3 regions of the Variovorax humicola genome follow, and region 2 is predicted to be linked to each of the others. Evidence: predicted binding sites of a transcription regulator. Region 2 holds the regulator's gene; each other region holds the start of a gene.
The links. Region 2 encodes sigma-54, which starts transcription at its own class of promoters, with help from an activator protein. Its sites were predicted from a motif close to TGGCANGNAANCTGCTTT; they were not measured.
Positions count from the first base shown of each region.

Region 1: the regulator sigma-54 is predicted to act here: its motif matches at 1,442-1,459, upstream of WKW80_RS22650 (ammonium transporter).
Region 3: the regulator sigma-54 is predicted to act here: its motif matches at 3,814-3,831, upstream of WKW80_RS08875 (transglutaminase family protein).

Region 1 is NZ_JBBKZV010000016.1:118,766-124,078, forward strand. It holds gene uraH (hydroxyisourate hydrolase) at 1-157, shown strand, start outside; gene WKW80_RS22650 (ammonium transporter) at 168-1,370, opposite strand; gene WKW80_RS22655 (phosphoglycolate phosphatase) at 1,730-2,461, shown strand; gene WKW80_RS22660 (chalcone isomerase family protein) at 2,430-3,032, opposite strand; gene trpE (anthranilate synthase component I) at 3,318-4,820, shown strand; gene WKW80_RS22670 (GxxExxY protein) at 4,817-5,206, shown strand; gene WKW80_RS22675 (anthranilate synthase component II) at 5,203-5,313, shown strand, end outside.
Region 2 is NZ_JBBKZV010000024.1:55,774-61,086, reverse strand. It holds gene WKW80_RS27110 (thiol:disulfide interchange protein DsbA/DsbL) at 1-92, shown strand, start outside; gene lptA (lipopolysaccharide transport periplasmic protein LptA) at 198-905, shown strand; gene lptB (LPS export ABC transporter ATP-binding protein) at 905-1,744, shown strand; gene rpoN (RNA polymerase factor sigma-54) at 1,755-3,341, shown strand; gene WKW80_RS27090 (hypothetical protein) at 4,156-4,980, shown strand; gene WKW80_RS27085 (YjbH domain-containing protein) at 5,081-5,313, shown strand, end outside.
Region 3 is NZ_JBBKZV010000004.1:26,201-31,513, forward strand. It holds gene WKW80_RS08865 (circularly permuted type 2 ATP-grasp protein) at 1-1,218, opposite strand, end outside; gene WKW80_RS08870 (DNA internalization-related competence protein ComEC/Rec2) at 1,302-3,707, opposite strand; gene WKW80_RS08875 (transglutaminase family protein) at 3,885-5,313, shown strand, end outside.

The DNA of each region.
Region 1 (5,313 bases), on a different contig from region 2:
CGTCGGCGACTTCTTCCAGCGACCCGGTGCGAACCTGTCCGAGGCCCCGTTCCTCGACACCGTGCCGGTGCGCTTCTCGATCTTCGACGCGAAGCAGCACTACCACGTGCCGATGCTGTGCTCCGGCTGGAGTTGCTCGACGTATCGGGGGTCTTGAGGCGGCTCGGTCACCAGTTGGCTTCGCGCTCCGGTGTGGCCGTGATGTGGTGGATCGACAGGTCGGCGCCGTCGTATTCCTCTTCCTGCGACAGCCTCAAGCCCATCGTGCGCTTGAGCGCGCCGTAGACCACCGCCCCCGCCGTGAAGGCCCATACGACACCGATCACCACGCCGATGAACTGCGCCATCAGGCTGACGCCGCCGATCCCGCCCAGCGCCCGCTGGCCGAAGATGCCAGCCGCGATGCCGCCCCAGGTGCCGCACAGTCCGTGCAAGGGCCAGACGCCGAGCACGTCGTCGACCTTCCATTTGTTCTGCGTGAGGGTGAACATGTAGACGAAGATCGCGCCCGCCACGCCGCCGACAACGAGGGCGCCCAGCGGGTGCATCAGGTCGGAGCCGGCGCAGACCGCGACCAGCCCCGCCAACGGTCCGTTGTAGACGAAGCCCGGATCATTCTTGCCGAGCGCGAGCGCCACCAGCGTGCCGCCCACCATCGCCATCAGCGAGTTGACCGCCACCAGACCGGAGATCTTGTCGATGCTCTGCGCACTCATGACGTTGAAGCCGAACCAGCCCACGCACAGCACCCACGCGCCAAGGGCCAGGAAGGGGATGTTCGACGGTGGATGCGCACTGAGCGATCCGTCGCCGCGATACCGGTTGCGGCGCGCGCCCAGCAGCAAGACCGCCGGCAGCGCCAGCCATCCGCCCACCGCATGCACCACCACCGAGCCCGCGAAGTCGTGGAACGCGTGCCCGGTCGTTGATTCGATCCAGGCCTGGATGCCCAGCGCCTTGTTCCAGGCGATGCCTTCGTACAAGGGGTAGACGAGTCCGACGATGACCGCCGTCGCGATGAGCTGCGGCCAGAACTTCGCACGTTCCGCGATGCCGCCTGAAATGATGGCGGGGATCGCGGCGGCAAAGGTCAGGAGGAAGAAAAACTTCACCAGCTCATAGCCGTTTTGCTGCGCCAGTTCGTCGGCGCCGATAAAAAAGTGCGCTCCGTAGGCCACCCCATAGCCGACAAGAAAATAGACGACCGTCGACACCGAAAAATCGACCAGGATCTTCACCAGCGCATTGACCTGGTTCTTCTTGCGGACCGTCCCGAGCTCCAGAAAGGCAAATCCCGCGTGCATGGCCAGGACCATGATGGCGCCGAGAAGAATGAACAACGCGTCAGCGCCCCGATGTAGTGCATCCATGAAATGTTTCGTACCGATATTGCTTTTGAGTGGTGCATTGCCGACCTCCGATCGGCATTCGCAGGACGAAGAAAGCAATATTGGTGCCTATTTGGCTTACTCGTGGTGCGACAGTCGCACTTTGGTGCGCACTGGACCTGAGCCAGGGACATTCGGACATCGGTGGGGCGGAATCGCGCACGCAAAGGACGAGCATGGCGAAGTCCGTTCGGGGCACCCGCGGAACCGGCTTTGCCAGGCCGCCGGTTGCGCCCGCTCGAGGGGGCTCGAGGGGGAGGGGCGCAGGCGCTTCTGGGATGTTTCATCCCAGGTGAGAGTCGATAATCTTTTTCACCCGGCCTTCTGGGGGATGGGCTCCCATGGCGGATGTTCGAGAACCCTATTCGATTGTTTTGAACTCTTTCAGCTTCGACCTTTCCACCTTCGACGCAGCCATCGTCGACCTCGACGGCACGATGGTCGATACGATCGGCGACTTCGTTGTTGCGCTCAATCTCATGCTCGACGACCTGTCGCTATCGCACGTCACCGCCAAGGACGTCGAATCCATGGTCGGAAAGGGTTCAGAGCACCTGATCCGCTCGACCTTGTGCCACGTGCGCGGCAGCGATGCCGACGAAGCCCTGTGCGACGCGGCCTGGCGGCACTACACGCGCCACTATCTCGCCATCAACGGCCAGCACTCGGCTGTCTATCCGGGGGTGGTCGAAGGCCTGGAGGCCATGCGCGCAAAAGGCATCCGACTGGCATGCCTCACCAACAAGCCGAACGACTTCGCCAAGCCGCTGCTCGCGGCCAAGGGACTCGACGGCTACTTCGAATTCGTATTCGGCGGCGACGCCTTCGAGCGCAAGAAGCCCGATCCGCTGCCCTTGCTGAAAACCTGCGAGGCACTCGGCACCTCACCCGCGCGAACGCTCATGGTCGGCGACTCCAGCAACGACGCGCAGGCCGCCCGGGCGGCCGGTTGCCCGGTCGTCCTCGTCACCTACGGCTACAACCACGGCGAGCCAATCAAGTACGTCGATGCCGACGCCTTCGTCGACAGCCTGGCCGAACTCAGGTCGGCTTGCCCAGAAGAGCGTCCTTGAGTTTCCAGTCGGCCGGGTTCGGGCCGAGCCAGATTCGCAGCAAGGCGTTGAAGAACGCCTGTTCCTTGATGGATTCGCCCTGCACCGCGCCCTTGACGGTGATCACCGTGCCTGTGCCGGGCACCCAGTCGACCGTGAAGGTATCGCCGGCCTTCAACTGCTTCTGGTCGGCGAACAGCTGGCCCATGCGCAGCAGGCCGGGCACGAGTTGGCCGAACTCGTTGCGCGGCGAGTTGTCCTCGACGCCGCGGAGGAACAGCTTGCCGAATTCGTTGGCGTCGATGTCGCGCAGCAGGGTGATCGTCAGGCGCTTGGGGCCCGCGGCGGCGAGCACCTCCTCGGTGGTTCCCACCTTGTTTCCGAGGTAGAGCCCGGCCGTGTAGACCTTCAGGATGGTCTTGTAGCGAATGCCCGCGCCGTTGAGTTGCAGCTTGCTGCCGCGCAGTTCGATGCCGTCGTCCAGCTTGACGCCCGCCACGTCGATGGCGGCGGCCGAAGCGCCCAGGGCGCCGAGCGAAGCCAATGCGATCAGCGCCGAACGAAGTGATCGCCGGATGGCAGTCTGGAACATGGATCTCCTTTGGGTGCGAACGAACGAGAGCCTGAATGTATCTTTTTGTACGCGCATTCTCGCTCGGCTAAACTCGCCGCTCCATGTTCATTCATCACGTCATCCAGACAGGTCAAGGCAGCCGGGGAGCCTGGCCCTGGCGTCGCCCGTCGTCGCTGTCTCGTTGATTGCACGGCGCACGCCGTGCGCCCGCGGCGCCTGATCAGTATTCCTGGACTCAGGGCCATCCATGAATGACAACGCCGCCGGCCACCGAAGCGCCGGCCGGCAGACGGAGGACATCCCGTGATCACCGAACTCGAATTCAAAAGCCTCAGCGCCCAGGGTTACAACCGCATCCCGCTGATGATCGAGGCCTTTGCCGACCTCGAAACCCCGCTCTCGCTCTATCTCAAGCTGGCACACACCAAGGACGGCGGCAAGTTCAGCTTCCTGCTCGAATCCGTCGTCGGCGGCGAGCGCTTCGGCCGCTACAGCTTCATCGGCCTGCCGGCCCGCACGCTGATCCGCGCCAGCGGCTTCGGCGCCGAGGCCCGCACCGAGGTCGTCACCGACGGCCAGGTCGTCGAAACGGCCACCGGCAACCCGCTCGACTTCATCGAGGCCTACCAGCGCCGCTTCAAGGTCGCGCTGCGCCCCGGCCTGCCGCGCTTCTGCGGCGGACTGGCCGGCTACTTCGGCTACGACGCGGTCCGCTACATCGAGAAGAAGCTCGAGAAAACCTGCCCGCCCGACACGCTCGGCTGCCCCGACATCATGTTGCTGCAGTGCGAGGAACTGGCCGTTATCGACAACCTCTCCGGCAAGCTCTACCTGATCGTCTACGCCGACCCGACGCGGCCCGAGGCCTATGCCAACGCCAAGCGCCGCCTGCGCGAACTGCGCGAACAGCTCAAGTATTCGGTGGCAGCGCCGCAAGTCAGGCCGAGCCAGCCGCACCCGCCCGAGCGTTCTTTCGCCAAGGCCGACTATCTGGGCGCAGTCGAACGCGCCAAGGATCTCATTGCCGGCGGCGACTTCATGCAGGTGCAGGTCGGCCAACGCATCAGCAAGCGCTACACCGAGTCGCCGTTGTCGCTGTACCGCGCGTTGCGTTCGATGAACCCGTCGCCCTACATGTTCTTCTACAACATGGGCGAATTCCACGTCGTCGCGGCTTCGCCCGAGATCCTGGTGCGGCAGGAGAACATGCCCGACGGCGAGCAGAAGGTGACGATCCGGCCGCTCGCCGGCACGCGCCCGCGCGGCGCGTCGATCGAACTCGACAAGGCGGCGGAACTCGAGCTCATCAACGACCCGAAGGAGCGTGCCGAGCACGTCATGCTCATCGACCTGGCGCGCAACGACATCGGCCGCATCGCGAAGATCGGCACGGTGAAAGTCACCGAAGCCTTCGCTGTCGAGCGCTACAGCCATGTGATGCACATCGTGAGCAACGTCGAGGGCACGCTGAAGGACGGCATGACCGCGATCGACGTGCTCAAGGCGACCTTCCCGGCAGGCACCTTGACCGGCGCGCCAAAGGTCCACGCCATGGAACTGATCGACGAACTGGAGCCGATCAAGCGCGGGATCTACGGCGGCGCCTGTGGCTACATCAGCTACGCAGGCGACATGGACGTGGCCATCACCATCCGCACCGGCATCATCAAGAACCAGGTGCTCCACGTGCAGGCGGCCGCGGGGGTCGTGGCCGATTCAGTACCCGAGCTTGAATGGAGAGAAACCGAGGCCAAGGCGCGAGCGCTGCTCAGGGCGGCCGAACTGGTCGAGGAGGGGCTGGAATGAGCACGCCCGACATCCAGAACGACTTCTCGCACGAGATCATCGGCGCCGCCGTCGAAGTGCAGCGTGTGCTCGGCACGGGCTTGAGCGAAAGCGCGTATGCCGCGGCGCTCGAAGTCGAACTCGCCGAGCGCGAGATCGGTTTCAAGCGCGACGTGCCGCTGTCGGCCAGCTACAAGGGCCGGCCCCTCGGCGAGGTGTACCGTGCCGGCTTCGTCGTCGAGCAATCGGTGATCGTAGAGATCAGGGCCGCCGATGTGCTGACCGACTTCCACCGTGCGCAAGTCATGGCCGCATTGCGGCTGTCGGGCCTCAAGCTGGGCCTGCTGATCAACTTCAACATCTTCCCCGTCGTCAAAGGCGTCCACAGGATCGTGAGCAAGCCATGAAAGTCTTGATGATCGACAACTACGATTCGTTCACCTTCAACATCGTCCAATACCTGGGCGAACTGGGTGCGGACGTCGAGGTGCAGCGCAATGACGAGATCAGCGTC
Region 2 (5,313 bases):
GCCGCTGGTACGTGGACGGCGAATTGGCCGGCAGCATGGACCGGGCGCTGCAAATCACCGACTACCTGATCGGCGAAGCGCGCAAGGGTTGACCGAAAAAGTCAACCGGCAGTAAATATCGACCCGCGATACCGGGCCTTTCGTCAAGGCCGCGTCAGCCTGCCGCATACAATGGGTGCAGCAAGTTTCGTGCCTTTATGAATACGCGCCCCAACCTCCACGCCTCCCTTCGATCTGTACGCAAAGCAACCCTGAGTCTGCTCGCCCTGGCGGCCGTGGCGGGCGCACCGTTCGCGCACGCCGAAAAGGCCGACCGCGCGAAGCCGATGAACATCGAGTCCGACTCGATGCGCTACGACGACCTCAAGCAGACCAGCGTCTTCACTGGTGCAGTGGTCGTCACCAAGGGCACCATCATCATTCGCGGCGCGCGCATCGACGTGCGGCAAGACCCCGAGGGCTACCAGTACGGTGTGGTCACCGCCGCGCCGGGCAAGCTGGCCTACTTCAAGCAGCGCCGCGATGCCCCGGGCGGCGACGAGTGGATCGAGGGCGAATCCGACCGCATCGAATACGACAGCCGCGCCGACAACGTCAAGTTCGTCGGCCATGCCGTGATGCGGCGGCTCATCGGCAGCAAGGTCAATGACGAGAGCAGCGGCCCGCTGATCGTGTACGACCAGAGCAACGACACCTTCACCGTCAATGGCGGCACCGTGCCGCCCGATGCGGCCGTTGCCTCCGGCCAAAAGGGTGCGCGCGTGCGAGCCGTGCTCACCCCGCGCCCCCCCGCCTCGGCTGCGCCCGGCAGCCCGAGGGCCGCCGCTGCGCCAACGCCCCCGGCGCCGGCCCCGGGTTCAGGCCTGCGCTCCAGCACCACGCTCGGTGGGGAAGCGCGCCCGTGATGCGCAACGACAACGCCATGATCGACACCTCCGGCAAGCCTGCGCCTGGGCCCGGCGGTGGCACGGTGACGGCGCTCGCCGGCAATGGCAGCCGCCTCGAAGCATCCGGCTTGCAAAAAACCTACGGCAGCCGCATGGTGGTCAAGGATGTGTCCCTCGGCGTGCAGAAAGGCGAAGTGGTCGGCCTGCTCGGCCCCAACGGCGCCGGCAAGACCACGTCGTTCTACATGATCGTGGGCCTTGTGCGCGCCGATGCCGGCGACATCACCATCGACGGCGAGCCGATCGCCCACATGCCGATCCACCGTCGCGCGCGCATGGGCCTGTCGTACCTGCCGCAGGAAGCATCGATCTTTCGCAAGCTCACGGTCGAGCAGAACGTGCGCGCCGTGCTCGAGTTGCAGTTCGAGACCGATGCCAAGGGCAATCGCGTGCCGCTCGGCGAGGCTCGCATCGACGAGCGCCTGACCGAACTGCTGACCGACCTGCGCGTCGAACATCTGCGCGATTCCCCGGCGCTGGCGCTGTCGGGCGGCGAACGGCGCCGCGTCGAAATCGCGCGCGCACTGGCCACGCAGCCGCGCTTCATCCTGCTGGACGAGCCTTTCGCCGGGATCGACCCGATTGCCGTGATCGAGATCCAGCGAATCATCGGTTTTTTGAAGAGCCGCGGTATCGGCGTGCTTATCACCGACCACAACGTGCGTGAGACGCTGGGCATCTGCGACCACGCTTTCATCATCAGCGACGGGCATGTGCTGGCACAAGGCACGCCTTCGGAGATCGTCGACAACGCCGAGGTACGCAGGGTGTACCTGGGCGAGCATTTCAGAATGTAGGGGCCTGGGCATGAAGCAAGGCCTTTCGCTGCGCGTATCGCAGCACCTGGCGCTGACGCCCCAATTGCAGCAGTCGATCCGGCTGCTTCAACTGTCGACGCTCGAACTGAGCCAGGAAGTCGAGCAGATGCTCGACGACAACCCGTTCCTCGAGCGCACCGCCGAAGAAGCCGTGCGCGAGGAATTCGGGCTCGAAACCTCCGACGCGCCATCGCCGCGCGACGATGACTTTGCGGCCCCCTCCACTGCCAATGGCGCCGACGGCCCGGTCGCCGCCTCCGCCTCGAACGACGCAGACACCTTGGCCGCCGACACGTCCGCGGACGGCCTCTCCGATGTCGAGCCCGACTGGGGCGGTGACGGCACCGTCGACATGCTGCCCGACGACAGCGAATGGGGTGGCGACGCGCCCGCGCGCGCCAACAACCTCGGCGACGACGAACGCGCCGACGCCACCGAACTGGCGCGCAGCCAGGAGTCGCTGCAGACCTTCCTGCACCGCCAGGCGCTCAGCCTGCGCCTCGGCGAAACCGACCGCGCCGCGCTGAGCTTTCTTATCGAGTCGCTCAACGACGACGGCTACCTCGAGGACTCGCTTCCCGCGCTGGCCTCGGGCCTGGCCGGCGACGACAACGACCAGTTCGACGACCTGGTGCACCGTTTCCAGATGGCGCTGGGCCTGCTGCAAAGCCTGGAGCCGGTCGGCGTGGGTGCGCGCGACCTCGGCGAATGCCTGGCCATCCAGCTGCGCGCGCTGGCCCGTGCCGATGAATCCGAAGACGAGGCACAAATCCGCAATGTCGCCATCGCCATGTGCAAGCTGCCGATGGACCTGCTCGCGCGCCGCGACTTCAGGCGCCTGGCCGCACTCACGCGCAGCAGCGAAGATCTGGTGCGCGCCGCGATGCAGCTCATCGCGCGGCTGGAACCCAAGCCGGGCCGACGTTTCGTGGACGTGGAGCGCAATGTGGTCGTGCCCGACGTGATCGTCACCCGCACCGGTCGCGGCGCCACGCTCAGGTTCCGCGTCATGCTCAATCCCGACGTGATGCCCCGGCTGCGCGTGCACGACATCTACGCCGGCGCGCTGAAGGCGCACAAGGGCGAGGGCAGTCAGGCGCTGTCGCAGCGGCTGCAGGAGGCGCGCTGGTTCATCAAGAACATCCAGCAGCGATTCGACACCATCCTGCGCGTCAGCAACGCCATCGTCGAGCGGCAGAAGAACTTCTTCGTGCACGGCGAACTGGCCATGCGCCCGCTGGTGCTGCGCGAGATCGCCGACGAACTCGGCCTGCACGAATCGACCATCAGCCGCGTGACAACCGCGAAATACATGGCGACGCCCTACGGCACGGTGGAACTCAAGTACTTCTTCGGCTCGGCTCTGGGCACGGAGACCGGCGGCAATGCGTCGAGCACGGCGGTGCGGGCGCTGATCAAGCAGTTCGTGTCCAGCGAGAACATCAAGAAGCCGCTGTCGGACAGCCAGATCTCCGACATGCTGAAAGAGCAGGGTATCGAGTGCGCGCGGCGCACCGTGGCCAAGTACCGCGAGGCGCTGCGGATTGCGCCTGCGAATTTGCGCAAGGCGCTTTAGGGCTTTAGTCAGGCGTCGTTTCGCGGACGTGGCGAGTAGGCCACGTGCGCAACCACATTCAGGCGATCTACGAGAAGCTGCGCGCGGGTCGGCAATGATGGGGGCGGTGCCGCGTGGCGGCGCATCGGCGCCGGCCGGGTTCCAGCGCGCCATGTGCATCTTGCGGTTGATGGCCAGCGCTTCCATGAACTACGGCACCAGCTAAAGGCGCGCGACTTCCACGGCGATGTAGCCGGCGTTCTCGCCGGCCCCGCAGAACAAGATCCAGAGAGCGAATTTCGCGTGGTAGGGGTCGTTCTCGTGGCAAGCATGCTCTCGAACGGAATCTGCGCATCACATTCCGAATTTCACTTTGCCCCGGGGGGCGGCGAACCAGCTTCCCAGCTGAAAGCCATTTATCGCCCTGGGCTGCGAGAAACATCGTGGCCACTGCGCTGTCCTGCTGCTTCACCGGCTCATAGGCGGCCAGCATCTAGGGCGACTCGCCGGCGTTCGCCGCACGCTCGCCTATATGTGGGCACGCGCCACCGCGGCCCTGACCATCCGGCCTGATCGGCGCTCCACCAAGTCACGAGTTCGTGTGAGCAGTTGCGCACAGGTCATATTTCATCGCAACATCAAAAACGTTAACTGTTGTTAACTATAGTGTATTGACTGTTGTTAACACTCATCTGTGGCGAACTGTGACTATTCGCACGAGCGATTTCTGCTTCGTTTCATAAAATTCGCTTCGACATGCTGCTGAAGCTCGGCGCCCCTGGCGGCCACAAAACAATCAGCTGATCGCACCGCACCTTCTTCGGTGCAGTGGCATGTGCGGTCCCTCACCAACGCGCTGCGGCGTTTTCTACTTAAATCTCTGATGAAAAATCTTGCGAAACCGATCGGCGTCAAACTTCTTGCATGCGCTGTTGCGCTGGCGAGCCTTGCTGCCTGCGGCGGCGGGGGTGGCGCAGGCGGAGGCTTTCTGCCACTTCCATCGGGTAGCGGTGGCACGACGGTCACGGGGACTGCGGGCGGTCCGCCGATGCTCGTCGGCGCAGCCGTTTCGATGACCTGCGCCAACGGCGCGACGCTGACCGGCGCGACCACCGGCCTTGGCGGCTATATCACCAATGCGGCCGTACTTGCCTATCCGTGCGTTGGCACGGCGACGCTCGGAGCGCTGTCGTATCGCGGAGCTCTGTTCGCCGGCACGGTTGCCAACTTCACGCCAATGACCGACATGATGGTCGAAGTCATGCTGGCGGCTTCGGCTACCGGCGCTGCCTCGATGGCCATGGGCGAATTCTTGGCCAAGATTGGCAAGGATGGCACGTTTGCCAGCAACGTGGCGGCAGCCGCTCCCAGCTATCGCGCAACGGTGCTCGACGTCATGAAGGCTCAGCTCATGGCCAACGGCAAGACGGAAGCTGAAGCCGATGCCATCTTGCAGCCCGCGCGCACGCGGAACTTCGACGCTCAGAGCTTCGTCATCGGTTCGGACCTCGACAAGGTCCTCGGCAATTCCGCAGCGGTATTGCAAAACACTGACGGTTCGGTCAAGGCCTCGGTCCTGACGCCCGTGAAGGCCGCAGGCGACGCACTGCCACTGCCGGCGAGCGGTGCTACCGGCGGCACAGGCACTTCGGGCGGCTAAGCCAAGAGGCGCAAGCGGGCGCAAAAGAGCAGTCGAAAGACTGCCCTTTGCTCCGCCGTGTCTGGCGGGCGCGTTTTGACTTACCGATTCAAGAAAATCAATGGGACGGGAATACCAAGTGGGCGCGGGCCTGGCCCTGCTGGCCCTGGCCGCGCAGTCGGCCCTCGCGCAACATGACACGACGCTGAGCGGTGCAGGCTTCACGGGCTTGTCGGTCACGCCGACGGCCCAACTCCTGCGCCGCGGCACGATGGGTCTCGCCTACGAGAGCCAGGTCGCCGGTGCGCCGTCCGCAGGTCGCTACGGCACGAGCGGCCACAACTTCGTGGCTGG
Region 3 (5,313 bases), on a different contig from region 2:
CTTGGCCAGCACGGCCTTCTTGAAGTCCTCGATCTCGGCCTGCGTCGCGGCAGGGCCGATCAGCATGCCGTAGCCGCCGGCGCCGTGCACTTCCTTGACGACGAGGTCCTTCATGTTCGCGACGACGTAGGCCAGCTCGTCCTTGTTGCGGCACATGTAGGTCGGCACGTTCTTGAGGATCGGCTTCTCGTTCAGGTAGAACTCGATCATCTTCGGCACGTACGGGTAGATCGACTTGTCGTCGGCCACGCCAGTGCCCACGGCATTCGAGATGGCGACGTTGCCGGCGCGGTAGGCGCGCATCAGGCCGGCGCAACCCAGCGTGGACGTGGGCCGGAACACCTCGGGGTCGAGGAAGTCGTCGTCCACGCGACGGTAGATCACGTCGACACGCCTTGGCCCACGCGTGGTGCGCATATAGACGAAGTCGTCCTTGACGAACAGGTCCTGCCCTTCGACCAGCTCGACACCCATCTGCTGTGCGAGGAAGGCGTGCTCGAAATAGGCGCTGTTGTACATGCCGGGCGTGAGCACCACCACGGTCGGCTCCGGTGTGGCCGGCGGCGCGATGGCGCGCAGGGTTTCCAGCAGCAGATCGGGATAGTGGGCGACCGGCGCAACGCGGTTCTGGTTGAACAGTTCGGGGAACAACCGCATCATCATCTTGCGGTTTTCGAGCATGTAGCTGACGCCGCTGGGCACACGCAGGTTGTCTTCGAGCACGTAGTACTCGCCGCTGCCGGTGGCGTCGGGGGCGCGCACGATGTCGATGCCGGCGATGCTCGAATAGACGTTGTGGGGCACGTGCACGCCCATCATCTCGGGGCGGAACTGCGCGTTGTCGCGGATCTGCCCGGCCGGAACGATGCCGGCCTTGACGATCTCCTGGTCGTGATACACGTCGTGGATGAAGCGGTTCAGCGCATTCACACGCTGCACCAGGCCTTTTTCCATCGATGCCCATTCATCGGCCGGAATGATCCGCGGCAACAGGTCGAATGGAATCAGTCGCTCGGTACCTGAGCCGTCCTCGTCTTTCGCGCCGTACACCGCAAAGGTGATGCCGACACGGCGAAAAATCATCTCCGCCTCTTCGCGCCGCGAGCGCATCAATTCACCCGGTTGCCTCGCCAGCCATTGGTCGTAGCGCTGGTAGTGGCTTCGGATCGCGGCGCCCGCGTAAGGCTGCGACTCGTACATCTCGTCAAATTTGTGCATAGAGCGACCAATCTCCTTCGCCATAGCTTAGCAAGTTCAAGGCCAAATGACCCCCTGGTTGAGCCCGATTTCGCACTCAACGGCTACTGCTGGTGTTGCCAATAGCGTCGCGCGGCCGTGCGCTCGCACTTCCACTCCTTTGGTGAAACACTTTGCCAGCCGACGGCGCCGCAGTGGGGCGAGTCGACCACCGGAATGCCACGCGCCTCGTATCGCTTCCTCACCTCCTCGGCCGGATGGCCGAAGCGATTGCGGTAGCCCGCCTGCACGAACACGATGCCGGGTTTCAGGGTGTCGAGCAGCAGCGCGCTCGAGGAGGTCTTGCTTCCGTGGTGCGGGGCCAACAACAGGTCGACCCGAAGCCCGGGTTCGCGCTGGACGAGCGCGCTTTCCTGATTGCGCTCGATGTCGCCAGCCAGCAAGGCACTGGCGCGGCCGTTGCCGATGCGCAGCACGCATGAGATCGCGTTGGGCTTGGCGGCGGTCTCGTAGTCGCTCGCGACCGGGTGCAGGAAATCGAAGCGTACGCCATCCCACTCCCACTGCTGGCCTGCCACGCACCTGTCCGATTGGCGCAAGTCCTGCAAGGGATGGGTGTCCTCGATCGAACTGCGCAGGCCGGCCTGGGGCTGCATCGCCAGCACGGCCGGTGCGCCGCCGGTGTGGTCGGCGTCCCGGTGGCTGAGCACCAGGGTGTCAAGCCGTACGTCCAGCGCGCGCAGCAAAGGCACCAGCACCCGAAGGCCAGCGTCGCTTTCGAGGCTGTAGCGGGGGCCGGTGTCATACAGCAAGGCATGGTGCGCGGTGCGTACCAGCACGGCATTGCCCTGGCCGATGTCGGCAGCCAGCAGATCGAACTCGCCAGCCGCGGGACGTGCCGGCTGCCAGAGCAGCGCAGACAACAGGAGCGGCAGACCGAGCGCCCGAAGCGCCAGCGGCAGCCTCATGGCGAGAAGTACCCCGCCCGCTACACCGCAGAGCGCCAGCCATGCCGGTGGCGCCCCGGTGGAAATGGTGGCGAGGGGCCAGCCCGCCAGCCATTGCAGGAACCAGGCAAGAACTTGTACGGCCCAGGCTGCCAAATCCCATGAAGGCGGGATCGCCACGCCCAGCATTGCCAGCGGCGTCACCACCAGCGTGACCCACGGAATCGCCAGCACGTTGGCCAGCAGGCCCACCAGCGAAACCTGCTGGAACAGCAGCAGGGTGAGCGGCGCGAGCGCCAGCGTGACCACCCATTGCTCGCGAAGCATTCGGAGCAACCGCGCCACAAGACTCGTCCTGCCGGCCGGCGACTCGCCCGAATCGGTCGCGAACAGCACGCCGACGGCGACGAAGCTGAGCCAGAAGCCGGCCTGCATCAAGGCCCACGGGTCGAGTGCCACCACCACGGTGCAAGTGCCCAGCCACACATTCGGCGCCGGCCACCGCCGGCCGGTGAGGCGCAACAGCGCCACGGTCGCGAGCATGCTCACCGTGCGCTGCGACGGCACGCCCCAGCCGCTGAACAGGGCGTACAGCGTGGCCAGCAGCACACCGCCCACCAGTGCGGCATGGGGAGACGGCCACCACAGCATGCCTCGCGTGCTGCGTCGCCACAGCGCACCCACGAGCGCCGCGGCGAGCCATGCGAACATGGTGATGTGCAGGCCCGAGATGCTCATCAAGTGCGCCACGCCGGTGGCACGAAAGATATCCCAGTCGGCGCGATCGATGGCACCCTGGTCACCGGTGACCAGTGCGGCGATGACACCCGCCAGCCGCTTGTCGGCCACCCGTTCGAAGACGGCGTCGCGCACGGCCTCGCGCGCACGTTCGACCGGGTGCTGCCAGGTCGAGCCGAGCCGCTCGGGCGGGACATCGTTGCTGCCCGTGCGCACGTAGCCGGCAGCACGTACCCCCTGCTCCCACATCAGCAACTCGTAGTCGAAGCCGTGCGGATTCAGGTTGCCATGCGGCGCCCTCAGCCGCACCGTCATGCGCCAGCGTTCGCCCGCATGCAGTTCGGCCGGTACCGACGCGACCGGGGCCTGGCCGCCAATGCGCGCCGGGCGGGCCCACAAGCCGGTGTTCTCCGCATACCAGCCGAGCGCCAGCCTCGTGGGCCATCGCGAGGGCCCGGGCGCATCGGGCGATGCATCCTTGCCGGCCCAGCGCGCCGACTCGACGTCGAGCCGAAAGCGCAAGGCGCCTTCGCCTCGTTGCGGCATCTGCGCGACCACGCCGATCACTTGCAGGTCGCGTCCTTCAAGGGCCGGGTCGAGCGCCCCTTCGGCACAAAGCACGGCCCGCATGCCGACCGCAGCGAACGCCAGCGCGACACCCAGCATCAGCGCCAACAGCCCGGTCGAGCGGCCGCCGCGACGGCGCAGGCGAGCCAGGACCCACAACGCAAGCATGGCCGCCAGCAACATCGCCGCATAGGCCGGCAGCGGCCACAGCGCCTGCTGCTGCAGTTGCAGTGCTGCGCCCAGCACCGAGCCAGCCATGGCCGCGAAGGCCCACGGGCGGCGCCGGGCGGCATCGTCATATGCATCGCCGGCCCTCGTCAACGTTTCTTCCTCCCCACGTTTACCACCCCATCCGTTTGCGCTTTGGCGCATTAATTGCTTGCTTGTCGGCTAGTATGCGTGCGCCATTGGCGCATCTTCACGACACCTCAAAACATGTCTATTCACGCCGCGCTCCACCACGTCACCCACTACAAATACGATCGCCCCGTGCAATTGGGTCCCCAGGTTGTTCGCCTGCGGCCCGCGCCCCATTGCCGGAGCAACGTCATCTCGTATTCGCTCCAGGTCGAGCCCGCCGACCACTTCATCAACTGGATGCAGGACCCGTTTGCCAACTACCAGGCACGGCTCGTCTTCCCTGCCAAGACGCGCGAGTTCAAGGTTACCGTCGACCTCGTCGTCGAAATGGCGGTCTACAACCCGTTTGATTTCTTTCTCGAGCCGCAAGCGGAAAACTTCCCGTTCGAGTACACCGAATCGCAGGCCGACGAGCTGGCGCCCTACCTCGTCACCGAAACGCCGACACCGCTGCTCGAGGCCTATCTCGCCAAGGTCGACCGCAAGGAGCAGCGCACCATCGACTTCCTGGTCGGGCTCAACCAGCAGGTCCAGCAAGACATCACGTACCTGATCCGCATGGAGCCCGGCGTGCAGACGCCGGAAGAAACGCTCACCAACGGCAGCGGCTCCTGCCGCGATTCGGGCTGGCTGCTGGTGCAACTGCTGCGCCACTGCGGGCTGGCCGCGCGCTTCGTCTCGGGCTACCTGATCCAGCTCACGCCCGACGTGAAGGCGCTCGACGGCCCGAGCGGTACCACGGTCGATTTCACCGACCTGCACGCCTGGTGCGAGGTGTTCCTGCCGGGCGCCGGCTGGATCGGCCTCGACGCCACGTCGGGCCTGCTGGCGGGCGAAGGCCACATCCCACTCGCCTGCACGCCGACACCCTCGAGCGCTGCGCCCATCGAGGGCGTCGTCGATGATGCGGAGGTCGACTTCGGCCATGAAATGAAGGTCTCGCGCATCTACGAATCGCCGCGCGTCACCAAGCCCTACACCGAAGAGCAATGGGCCGACGTGCTCAAGCTGGGAGAAGCCGTCGACAAGCGCCTGGTGGACGGCGACGTGCGCCTGACAATGGGCGGGGAGCCTACCTATGTGGCCACCAGCGACCGCGACGCGGCCGAATGGAACACTGATGCACTCGGCCCCACGAAGCGCGGCTACGCCACTGAACTCGTGCACCGCCTGCGCGCCGAATACGGCGACGGCGGCTTCCTGCATTTCGGCCAGGGCAAGTGGTATCCGGGCGAGCAACTGCCGCGCTGGGCACTGTCGATCTTCTGGCGCGCGGACGGCCAGAAAGTGTGGCATGACCCCGAACTGTTCGCCGACGAACGCGTGCCCACCCACTACACGAGCGATGACGCGCGCCGCTTCACCACCGTGCTGGCGCACAAGCTCGGACTGACCGAGCGCTACATCCAGCCCGGCTACGAAGACATCTACTACTACCTGTGGCGCGAGCGCCGGCTGCCGGTCAACGTCGACGTGTTCGAGTCGAAGCTCGAGGACGAAATGG